One region of the Mediterraneibacter sp. NSJ-151 genome, then DNA from elsewhere that is predicted to be linked to it. Evidence: predicted binding sites of a transcription regulator. Region 1 holds the regulator's gene; the other holds the start of a gene.
The links. Region 1 encodes NrdR, which represses ribonucleotide reductase genes. Its sites were predicted from a motif close to CACAANATNTTGTG; they were not measured.
Positions count from the first base shown of each region.

Region 2: nrdD (anaerobic ribonucleoside-triphosphate reductase) is a predicted target of NrdR. The motif match lies at 2,675-2,688, and genes of this name have one in related genera.

Region 1 covers NZ_JAKVPP010000009.1:3,254-9,545, forward strand. The annotation lists gene sdaAB (L-serine ammonia-lyase, iron-sulfur-dependent subunit beta) at 1-42, shown strand, start outside; gene sdaAA (L-serine ammonia-lyase, iron-sulfur-dependent, subunit alpha) at 66-935, shown strand; gene LQE94_RS10230 (aldo/keto reductase) at 962-1,879, shown strand; gene nrdR (transcriptional regulator NrdR) at 2,015-2,464, shown strand; gene LQE94_RS10240 (acylphosphatase) at 2,505-2,774, shown strand; gene LQE94_RS10245 (FadR/GntR family transcriptional regulator) at 2,781-3,500, shown strand; gene LQE94_RS10250 (GntP family permease) at 3,746-5,113, shown strand; gene ilvD (dihydroxy-acid dehydratase) at 5,196-6,292, shown strand, end outside.
Region 2 covers NZ_JAKVPP010000001.1:287,458-293,749, forward strand. The annotation lists gene LQE94_RS01390 (DUF5711 family protein) at 1-1,050, shown strand, start outside; gene LQE94_RS01395 (CvpA family protein) at 1,060-1,878, shown strand; tRNA gene LQE94_RS01400 (tRNA-Ala) at 1,948-2,020, shown strand; tRNA gene LQE94_RS01405 (tRNA-Asn) at 2,067-2,138, shown strand; gene LQE94_RS01410 (GIY-YIG nuclease family protein) at 2,308-2,598, shown strand; gene nrdD (anaerobic ribonucleoside-triphosphate reductase) at 2,736-4,952, shown strand; gene LQE94_RS01420 (hypothetical protein) at 5,223-5,753, shown strand; gene LQE94_RS01425 (permease) at 5,870-6,292, shown strand, end outside.

The DNA of each region.
Region 1 (6,292 bases):
CAGAATAAACATGTACAAGACGTTATGGTTGTACAGATGTAATATAAATCAAGGAGAATAAAAGTATGGACTTTAAAAATGCAAAAGAGCTTCTTAGATTATGCGAAGAACAAAATTTACCAATCTCCGAGATTATGCGTCAAAGAGAAATTCAGGTTGGAGAACGTGATGCTGCGGAAACAGATAAAAAAATGGCTCGTGTCCTTGAGATTATGAAGGAGGCAGCATGTTCTCCTATACAACACCCAATCAGATCAATGGGAGGTCTTATCGGAGGAGAATCAAAAAAACTCTCAGAACACTTTGCAAGTGGGAGAGGCCTTTGTGGAGAACTATTGGAAAAAGCGATGATCTATGCCATGGCAACATTAGAGACAAATGCGTCTATGGGCCTGATCGTTGCATCCCCTACTGCCGGATCCGCAGGTATTGTTCCGGGACTTCTTCTGGCATTTCAAAAAGTATATGAAATATCAGACGAAGCAATTCGTCAGGTTTTGTTTAATGCAGGTGCCGTCGGTTATCTTGCCATGCGAAATGCAACGGTTGCAGGTGCTGTCGGCGGCTGTCAGGCAGAGGTCGGGATCGCATCAGCTATGGCTGCTTCAGCAGCAGTTGAATTAATGGATGGGACACCAAAACAATGTCTGGACGCAGCATCTACTGTTCTTATGAATATGTTAGGTCTGGTCTGTGATCCTGTCGGAGGACTTGTAGAATATCCGTGCCAGAATCGTAATGCAGCAGGAGTTGCCAATGCACTTATTGCTACAGAAATGACCCTTGCAGGTGTACCACAGCTCATTCCCTTCGATGAGATGCTCGAGGCAATGTATAAGGTTGGGAAACGGCTCCCGGCAGAACTAAGGGAAACGGCTTTGGGTGGTTGTGCTGCAACACCATCAGCATGCGAAGCATGTCATTTATGCCATTAATTATTCAAATACAAGGAGGAATTAACATGAAAACAATAACTTTGAACAACACAAACTTAAGCATTCCTGAAATAGGCATGGGATGTATGCGAATTGTAGAATTAGAAAATGCAGATGCAGTGAAAGGCTGGGTAGATACTGCATTAGAACATGGGATAAACTTTTTTGATCATGCAGATATTTATGGGAAAGGAAGATGTGAAGAATTATTTGGACAGGTACTGACATCATCGTTGAGAGAAAAAATAATCCTTCAGTCAAAATGTTCTATCCGACCGGGAATAGCATTTGATTTTTCGAAAGAACATATTTTAAATTCCGTAGATGGCATTTTAAAACGTTTAAATACGGAGTATCTTGATATCTTATTATTACATCGTCCGGATGCTTTGATGGAACCAGAAGAAGTTGCAGATGCATTTCGTATATTAAAAGAAAGTGGAAAAGTACGTCATTTCGGAGTGAGCAATCAGACACCAATGCAGATGGAGCTTCTTAGTAAATATTGTGATGAGCCGTTACTTATCAACCAGCTGCAGCTTAGTATCGCACACTGTCCGATGATTAATTCCGGGATCAATGCAAATATGTATAATGATAGTGGAATCAATCGTGATGGAGGAGTTTTAGAATATTGCCGTTTAAAAGATATTACGATCCAGGCCTGGTCTCCGTTCCAATATGGTATGTTTGAAGGAATCTTTTTAGAAAATGAAAAATTTGCAGAATTAAACAAGGTAATTGATAATCTTGCAGAGAAGTATAATGTGACAAACAGTGCAATCGCTGTTGCATGGATATTGCGTCATCCGGCAGGAATCCAGACAATTGTCGGGACTACAAACAAAGACAGAATCGCACAGATCAGTAAAGCTTCAGAGATACGTCTGACAAGAGAAGAGTGGTATGCATTGTACATGGCAGCAGGAAATAAATTGCCGTAAATCTAAAAGAGAGAATTTTGCGCGTTCATGATTGAAAAATATAGTAAAATCCTATGACTTATGTTAGACTTTCGTTATAAGAATTTACATTATAAAAAATAGAAAAAAGAAATAACAGGAAGGCGGAGTAAAGAGATGAAATGTCCATATTGTGGTCATCCGGATACAAAGGTAATAGATTCCAGACCTGCAGAAGAGAATAATGCAATTCGAAGAAGGAGAGCCTGCGATGTCTGTGGAAAAAGATTTACAACTTATGAGAAAGTAGAGACGATTCCATTAATTGTAATCAAAAAAGATAATAACCGTGAACAGTATAATCGTACTAAAATTGAAAATGGTATACTTCATGCATGCTATAAACGTCCGGTGCCGGCAGAACGAATTAAAGAGACGGTAGATACAATCGAACTGGCAATCTTCAAACGAGAAGAAAAAGAAATACCAAGTCAGGAGATTGGTGAGATCGTAATGGAAAAATTAAAAGATCTCGATCCGGTTGCATATGTAAGATTCGCATCTGTGTATCGTCAGTTTAAAGATGTTAATACATTTATGGATGAGCTTAAGACGTTCTTAGAGTAATTCAATTGAGACGGACACATCAGGAAGGAGCAGTGATATTATGGGTGAAGTAAGAAAACATATTGTATTTCAAGGCAGGGTACAAGGTGTTGGATTTCGATATACCGCAAAGTATATGGCCCAGTCTCTTGGCTTAGTCGGATGGGTACAGAATGAATGGGACGGAACTGTTACAATGGAAGTACAGGGACGAGAAAATCTTATCAATAAATTGCTGGTCGGATTAAATCATGGGCGCTATATTGAAATCGAATGGATGGATGCGAAAGAGATTCCATTGGAAAAAGAATCTGGTTTTCGTGTGAGGTAGAAAGATATGCGTCAAAATGAAGCATTAGAGAAAAAAACACTTGGTCAAAAAACAGAAGACAGGCTGATGAAATATATCTTGGATCGTCCAATTCAAATCGGTGAGAAGATTCCGAATGAGTATGCACTTACAGAGTTGTTTGATGTAGGGCGAAGCACGATCAGAGAAGCCGTGAAAGGGCTGGTGTCAAGAGGGGTTTTGGAAGTCCGGCGAGGAGACGGAACTTATGTGATCAGTACCAGTTATATGGAAAATGATGTGCTGGGATTTGGCAGAATCCGAGATAAATATCAGCTTGCTTTGGATTTGCTTGAGGTTCGATTGATGATTGAACCAGAGGTTGTGACATGGGCATGCAAAAGAGCAACAGAGGAGCAGATTGATAAGGCAGAACAACTCTGTGACGAGATAGAAAAACTTTATAACCAGGGTGTGGATCATATTTATAAAGATATTGAATTTCATTGTTTTCTTGCCAAGTTAAGTGGAAATGTAGTAGTAGAACGATTATTGCCGGTTATAAATACAGCAGTAGTGACATTTGCAAACATCACATATCGTAGTTTGAAAAATGAAACACTCACAACACACAGGGCAATTGTGAAAGCATTGCGTACAAGAGATGCAGTAGGAGCAAGATGTGCAATGATCATGCATCTTACTTATAACAGACAGGTGATTATAGAATTGTTAGAAGAACGAAACAAAAATACATCTGATGTTTAAAAGAAAAGAAAAACGTATTATAAAGATTAATGGTGAAAATATACAAAAATAGTGCTGTTATTATTGTGAACAGCATTATTTTTTTGCACTTTTTGTGAAAAATAAAGTATATACATCATATGTATTGAAAGAAAAACAAGGGTTGTTATAATGAAGTCAAGTTCAGATAAGACGTCAGATTTGAAAAGCTGAAAAGGATATTTACAGAAGAAATTGATTGATGAAAATTAGAGGAGGAAGATGAAATGAGCGAATTTGTAGCATCACCGGAACGTTTGATCATAGGAGCGTTGCTTGGATTTGCAGTATTATTGTTTTTAATTATTAAAGTGAAGATTCAGCCATTTATAGCAATTATGTCATCAGCATTGATTATTGGACTGGCGGTTGGAATGCCATTTAACATGATAACAGATACGATTGCTGAGGGCGTGGGGACAACACTTCAGACAATAGCTATTTTGATTGGTTTAGGGTCCATGTTTGGAGCCATTTTACAGGTATCAGGCGGTGTAGAGGTTATTGCAGATACCTTGCTTAAAGTATTTGGTGAGAAAAAAGCACCGTGGGCACTTGGAATCACAGGATTAATTGTAGGAATGCCAGTGTTTTTTGAATCAGGATTATTGATTTTAATCCCTGTTGCATTTGGAATTGCAAGAAAAACAAAAAAATCGGTGTTCTGTTACTCAATTCCATTATTGGCAGGTCTGGCAATCGGACATGCATTTGTACCACCGACACCGGGACCTGTTCTTGTAGCGGAAATGTTAAATGTAGAACTTAGTTATGTAATCATGCTTGGAATTATTATTGGGATTCCTGCAATGATTTTAGCCGGACCAGTCTTTGGTAAATTTGCCGGAAATAAATTCCATTGTGAAGTACCGACATCTTATCTTGAAAACGAAAAAGAAGCACATGAGAAAGAAAATGGAAAAAGACCAAACTTCTTCTTGATTGTCAGTATTATTTTGTTACCACTGTTTTTGATTATTTTAAATACATTATCATCTGTGATTCCATTTATGAAACCGGTACAGCCTGTACTTGAGTTCTTAGGAACACCGGTAATCGCATTACTCTTATCTACAATTTGCGCAATGCTGTTTTTAGGATTACCTGGAGGATTCGGAATCACAGAAATTACAACAGTAATGACAAATTCATTACATTCTTGCGGAAATATCATTTTGTTAATTTCAGGTGGCGGAATGTTGAGATTTATTCTTCAGAATTCCGGCATTGGAGAAGTATTTGGAAATTTCGTAGGTTCTTTGCCATTACCAATGGTGTTGGTAGCATTCCTTGTAGCAGCGGTTGTAAGAATTTCTGTCGGTTCAGCAACAGTTTCAATGACGATGGCAGCAGGAATTATCGCATCTATGCCTATGGTAGCAAATTTAACACAGCTTCAGCTTGCTACACTTACAATCGCTATCGCAGCAGGAGGAACAGCGTTCAGTCATGTAAACGATTCTGGATTTTGGCTTTCAAAGTCATTATTTGAGGTAGATGAAAAAACAAATTTAAAAACTTGGACAGTAATGGAAACAATTGTTGGATTAGTTGGAATCGTAGGAGCTACAATTGTATGGTTTATTGTTTCATAGAAATCTTGTCGAAAAATTGTAACAGTTGATAATAGGAAAAATGGGTAGCAGAACAGAAATACCCAGGATAGGAGAATATATCATGGAATTAAAGAGTCAGGAAATGCGTAAATTAGCACCAGAGTTAGATCCTCTTCGTATTGGTACAGGTTGGAAAAAAGAGGATTTAGATAAAGTACAGGTAATGGTAGAAAGCACATATGGAGACAGCCATCCTGGAAGTGGTCATTTAAATATTTTAGTAGAAGAAGTAAGAGCGGGTGTTGCTGAAGAAGGTGGATTTGGAGCAAGATATTTCTGTACAGATATTTGTGATGGGGAAAGTCAGGGAACTGACGGAATCAATTATAGTCTGGCAAGCCGAGAGATGATTGCAAATATGATCGAGATCCATGCAAATGCAACACCATTTGATGCAGGTGTATATCTTTCAAGCTGTGATAAAGGAGTACCGGGAAATCTGATGGGCCTTGCACGCGTGAACATTCCGTCTGTTGTTGTTTTGGGAGGAACAATGAACGCAGGACCAGAGATGCTTACATTAGAGCAGCTTGGAATGTACAGTGCAAAATATGAACGTGGAGAGATTGATCAGGAAAAACTGGACTGGGCGAAATGTAATGCATGTCCAAGCTGCGGTGCATGTTCATTTATCGGAACTGCATCTACAATGCAGATTATGGCTGAGGCACTTGGACTGGCTTTGCCGGGAAGCGCATTGATGCCTGCAACCAGTCCGGATCTGCTTGCATTTGCAAGAGAGGCAGGACGTCAGGCTGTGAGACTGGCAACAATGGAACATATGCTTCCATCTGATATTGTGACGATGGATAGTTTTGAAAATGCAATTCTGGTTCACGCAGCAATTTCAGGAAGTACAAACTGCTTGTTGCATATTCCGGCAATCGCACATGAATTTGGAATTGAAATCACAGGAGATACATTTGACAGATTACATAGAAATGCAAGATATCTGTTAGATATCCGTCCGGCAGGAAAATGGCCGGCAGAGTGCTTCTATTATGCCGGTGGTGTGCCTGCAATCATGGAAGAAATCAAAGAACATCTGCATCTGGACGTTATGACTGTAACAGGCAAAACACTTGGAGAAAACCTTGAGAAATTAAAGAAGAATGGCTTTTACGAAAAATGTGATAAATGGTTGCAGGAATTTAACAA
Region 2 (6,292 bases), on a different contig from region 1:
ACTTATATGCTTATAACAGAGCACGCATATTCAAAGGTTTATAAAGCCGCATCTTACACGAAGACATCATCAGATAACAATCAATATGTTGCATTTCATAATGGAATTGTTCGTTATAGCAGAAATGGTGTGACATATCTAAATCATAAGAATAAAGAGTTGTGGATTCAGTCAGGACAATTTAAAAATCCAATCATTGATGTAAATAAAAACGTGTTTGCAATTGCTGATTGTGGAGGAAACTCCGTTCAGATTTTTGACCGTAAAGGGTTAAAAGGGGAATTTGAGACGACATTGCCGGTTGAAAAGATTTCTATTTCAAATCAAGGTGTTATAAGCATAATTTTGAAGAACGGGAATACACCTTATATAGTGACTTATGATTCTTCGGGCAATATTCTGGTGGAAAATGAAGTTTCGGTAAGCAGTCTCGGATATCCGACAGCGCTGGATATGTCTGAAGACGGTACAGTGCTGGCAGTGACTTATCTGGATACAGGAAGCGGAAGCCTCAAATCAAAAGTGATTTGTTACAATTTCGGAGAAAAAGGTAAGAATAAAACGAATCATATCGTCAGTCAGAAAGAATATGATGAAGAGATTATGCCGGAAATTTATTTTATGGATAAATCCAATCTTGTAGTTGTTTCTGATCATTCTTTTATAATTTATTCAGGTAAGGATGTTCCGAAGAAAAAGAAAGAAGTTACGTTGAAGCAAGAAATCCAGAGTACCTTTCATACATCAAAATATATCGGTTTCGTTTTGCTGAAAGAAGATAAAACCGGTTATGAAGTGTGTTTGTATAACAAAGCAGGAAAGCAGGTTATGTGTAAAGACATAAAAGGTGAATATAGCAATGTCAGTATGACAGGAAGCGAGATTATTATGTATGAAGGAAGTAGATACTGCGTTATCACAAAGACAGGTGTTGAGAGGATTAATAAGGATTTGGGAATGAATATTTTATCGGTCATTCCGTCAAATGGAATTAATAAATACTGGGTGATGGGTACAAATGAATTGCGCGTGATTTATCTGGTACGATAGGAGAAAAATATGGATAACTGGTTGTTGATTATTGTAGGAGTAATATTTTTACTGTGCATTGCAGTGGGATATATAAGAGGATTTTTTAAAATTGGATTATCATTATTGTCATCGGTTCTGACAATTGTGATTATGATGTATTTATCCCCATATGTGGCAGATGCATTGGCAAAATATACTCCGATAGATGAAATGATAGAAAAGAAGTGTGTAGAATCGTTTATGCCGGAAGTGTCGGGTTCTATTTTCGAGGGAAAGGATTTGACAGGGACACCATTTGCAAATATTGATGATGATACATTGCAAAATATTGCAAATGAGGACTGGAAGAGAATCGGGATCACAACAGATGATATTTTGAATGTTATTGGAGAAATTCCGAAGGATCAGCAGATCAGTCTGATTGAAAAATCAAATTTGCCATCGTTCTTAAAAACTGCTTTGCTGGAAAATAATAATTCGGAAATTTATAATGAACTGGGCGTGTCCAAATTCCCAAATTATGTTGCAGAGTATATCTCAAGAATGGTGATAAAGATACTATCATTCTTGGTTACATTTGTATTGACATTTGTGATCGTACGGGCACTGATGGTGGCGGTGGACATTATAGGCGAGCTGCCGATGCTTGGCTTTCTGAATCATTGCGGAGGCGGAGTGCTGGGGCTGGGAGTCGCTCTGGTGATTGTCTGGCTTCTGTTTCTTGTGCTGACACTAATCTATTCAACAGATGTGGGTAAACAATGTTTTGAACTGATAGAGAAAAGCCCGGTTCTCACGGGATTGTATCAAATGAATCCGCTGCTGACAAAATTGCTGTCATTTTAAAAAAATTGTCTTGACAACTTTTATGGGATTATGTTATCCTATAAAAGTTGTAAGACAAAACAATGTTATGGGGGATTAGCTCAGTTGGGAGAGCGCCTGCCTTGCAAGCAGGAGGTCACGAGTTCGAATCTCGTATTCTCCACTTATCCCAGTATCAATTGATACTGGGATAAATTGAATATAGGTATTCCTCGATAGCTCAGCGGCAGAGCATTCGGCTGTTAACCGAAGGGTCGTTGGTTCGAACCCAACTCGGGGAGTTGAGATGAGACGCAGACAGTAATGTCTGCGTCTTTTTGTGCAGATTTAATAAAACGTAGACTTGGGCTTGCATTATAAACAATGCATGGTGTAGAATACTCTTTAGTGCGCAAAGAAAGAATGCCGGGAGCAGAAACTGTTCCCGGCATTTAAAGGGAAAAAAGAAATATGAACTATACTTATATTTTGAAATGTAAAGACGGCAGTTTTTATACCGGATGGACGAATAATCTGGAAAAAAGGATAAAGGATCATAATGCGGGAAAAGGGGCAAAGTATACAAAAAGCAGATGCCCTGTAGAGCTGGTATATTATGAGACTTTTGCTACAAAAGAAGAAGCGATGCGACGAGAATATGCTGTCAAGCAATTATCACGTATAAAAAAAATACAATTGATATCCGGTGAAAATAAAGTAGCTCAAACCCTATTGGTTGAGCCAAAAAATGAAATTGTCTGAAAACGAGAAAAGAAAAGTCTTAAATTTGTACTTCCTTTTCTGTACAAGATGATGTATGATAGATTCAGACGCTTCACACAAGATATTGTGTATGAAAAAGTATAGAACAGAATATATAGTAATAGGAGGAGATTGTGATGAGCCCGGAGGTAAAAACAAAAGTAATAAAAAGGAATGGAAAAGAGGTATCTTTCGACATTTCCAAGATTACACATGCAATTGAAAAGGCGAATGAAGAAGTTGATAATCTCCATCAGATTAACATCTTCCAGATTTCAGCAATTGCAGATAAGATTGCAAAAGAAGTAGAAGAATCTACTCATGCAGTGAATGTAGAAGATATTCAGGATCTCGTTGAGACTGGTATCATGGAGATGCGAGGATATGAAGTGGCACAGAAGTATGTCCGCTATCGTTATAAACGTGAGATGAAGAGAAAGTCCAACACAACGGATAATGGCATTCTTGCATTGTTGGATCATATCAACGAAGAAGTTAAACAGGAAAATTCTAATAAGAATCCGGTAATCAACTCAACACAGAGAGATTATATGGCAGGAGAGGTCAGTAAGGATCTTTCAAGACGTGTACTACTGCCGGAAGAAATTGTGCAGGCACATGAGCAGGGAATTATCCATTTCCATGATACAGATTATTTTGCACAGAGAGAACACAACTGTGATTTGATCAACCTGGAAGATATGCTTCAGAATGGTACAGTGATCAGTGAAACTATGATTGAGAAACCACACAGCTTTTTTACAGCATGTAACGTGACAACACAGATTGTTGCACAGGTTGCAAGTAACCAGTATGGAGGACAGTCGTTTACTCTGGCACATTTGGCACCGTTTGTTGACATTAGCCGAAAGAAAATCCGTGCAAATGTTATTGCAGAGCGTAAAGAATGTGGAGAAGTATTAGATGAGACAATTATTGATAAAGTGACAGAGCGCCGACTTCGTGATGAAGTAAGAAGCGGTATTCAGACAATCCAGTATCAGCTTATTACATTGATGACATGTAATGGCCAGGCACCGTTTGTAACGATGTTTATGTATCTGGATGAAGTACCGGAAGGCAAGACAAGAGACGATCTGGCAACTATCATTGAAGAAGTATTGATTCAGAGAATGCAGGGTGTAAAGAACGAGAAAGGTGTATGGATCACACCGGCATTCCCAAAACTGATTTACGTGCTGGATGAAGATAATATTACAGAAGATTCAAAATACTGGCACTTAACAGAGTTAGCAGCACAGTGTACAGCAAAGAGAATGGTTCCGGATTATATTTCTGCAAAGATTATGAAGGAACTGAAAAAAGGTGAAGTTTATCCATGTATGGGATGTCGTTCATTCCTTACCGTTGAGGATAGCCAGCTTAATGCAGATGGTTCACATAAGTTTTACGGACGATTCAATCAGGGAGTTGTTACCATCAACCTTGTAGATGTAGCTTGTTCTTCAAACGGAGATATGGATGAGTTCTGGAGAATTTTGGATGAGCGTCTTGAATTGTGTCATAGAGCACTTCGTTGCAGACATGAGCGTCTGAAAGGAACGATTTCCGATGTGGCTCCGATTTTGTGGCAGAATGGTGCACTTGCACGATTGAAGAAAGGTGAGACAATCGATAAATTATTATATGATGGATATTCAACGATTTCTCTTGGCTATGCAGGACTTTATGAGATGTGTATGAGAATGTATGGTAAGTCACATACAGACCCGGAAGCAAAACCATTTGCACTTAAAGTTATGCAGCATTTGAATGATAAATGTAATGAATGGAAAGCAGCTGAGCATATCAGTTATTCCATTTACGGAACTCCGATGGAGTCTACAACTTATAAATTCGCAAAATGCTTACAGAAGCGTTTTGGAATCATTCCGGGAGTTACAGATAAGAATTATATTACAAATAGTTATCATGTACATGTTTCAGAAGAGATTGATGCATTTAGTAAATTGAAATTTGAGTCTGAATTCCAGAAGCTTTCACCGGGTGGTGCAATCAGCTATGTGGAAGTTCCGAATATGCAGAACAACATTCCGGCAGTATTAGCTGTTATGAAGTTTATTTATGAAAACATCATGTACGCAGAGTTGAATACAAAGAGTGATTATTGTGAATGTTGCGGATATGACGGAGAGATTAAGATTATAGAGGAAGATTCCGGTAAACTGGTGTGGGAATGCCCAAATTGCGGAAATCGTGACCAGTCAAAGATGTCGGTAGCCCGCAGAACATGTGGATATATCGGAACACAGTTCTGGAATCAGGGACGTACGCAGGAGATTAAAGACAGAGTATTGCATTTATCTAATCATACAAATCCAGAGTACAAATAATATAGTTAACACAAAGAAAAAAAACCAAAAAACCAAATTTTTCAGCCGTCTTAGACGGCTGAATTTTTGTTTCCAGGAGGAGCTACAGGAGGAGCTATTGGGGACGGGGTTAGTGGCTTTTTTCTACGAAAAAAGCCACTAACCCCGTCCCCAATGGCTCCTTTACGGAGAAGAAGTTTCATGTTATCATTATTATAATAAATGATGGCTCATGGAGCTTTTTTTAACAGGGGAAAAGAAGGGAGAAGATTACAAAAAGGAGGAGTGGATATGAATAAGAAAATAATAATTTTTGTTGCGGCAATAATATTGATTCTGTCTTCAGCAGATACTGTTTTTGCGGAGGATGTTTCCATCGATGACGCGACACTATTGTTTGCCAAGCTGCAGTTAGAATTGGCGCAGCAGAGCAAGGCGAATGCGGAAAGTTACATACAGCAAATTGAGGAACTGCAGAAGGAGCAACAGCAGAATATTCAGTTTCTGGAAAATGCGAGACAGCTTCGCAGTCAGGCGGAAGCATCCGGTCAGGAAACAGAGATGCCTGCTGATATGGCAGCTTATATGGATGCAAGGGGGTTGGTTTATGATACGACAGGAAATGATCTGTTGATGGATGCTTATGAATGGACGGTGGCGATTGGATCTCTTGAAAATTATCAGCAAACAGTTAATACAAAGAGTCAGCAAGTCATGGCTAATTTGCAGGACCTTATGGGGCAGTATAATAGTTATATTTCAGGTGCAAATGCTCAGATTTCCCAGTCGCACGAAACACTTGCCGGAATCGCGAGAGGATAGAGTATGTATGGTACTTCGGAAGCCGGTCTTGCAATAACCGCTCTTGTGCTTGGTCTTGTTTTAGGCTGTGTTGTCACTCTTGGAGTTCAGAAGCTGGGTAGAAAAAGGAGGACCGAATGATGCCGGAACTGGTTGGTTCGCTGATTGCGGCAATCTATGGCGGCTGCATGTGTTTTCACAAGAAAGTGCCGTTGTTTTATAGAATTTTATGGTACGCAGGGCTGACTTGCCTGATTGGTAATATCTATACAGCACTTTATGTGTTTTTATGGCAGTCCGAAGATGTCAGTTTTCACATTGGATACCTTGGATATATCGGTATGTTTTTCTTCTTCTTTTCGTCTTATTATGGGGCGCTTGATAGTCTTGTTGATGGTAAGCAGACAGAGTTCAGATGGTTTCGGAGAACTGCAGGATTTATTGCAGGGCTCTTCTTGGCGGGTTCTACACTGCTGATGTATTTTGGAAATCAGGAATTCTGGAAATACCTTGTTATAGTGCCAATGACTTTTACCATGTATTTTGCAGTGAAGCATCTG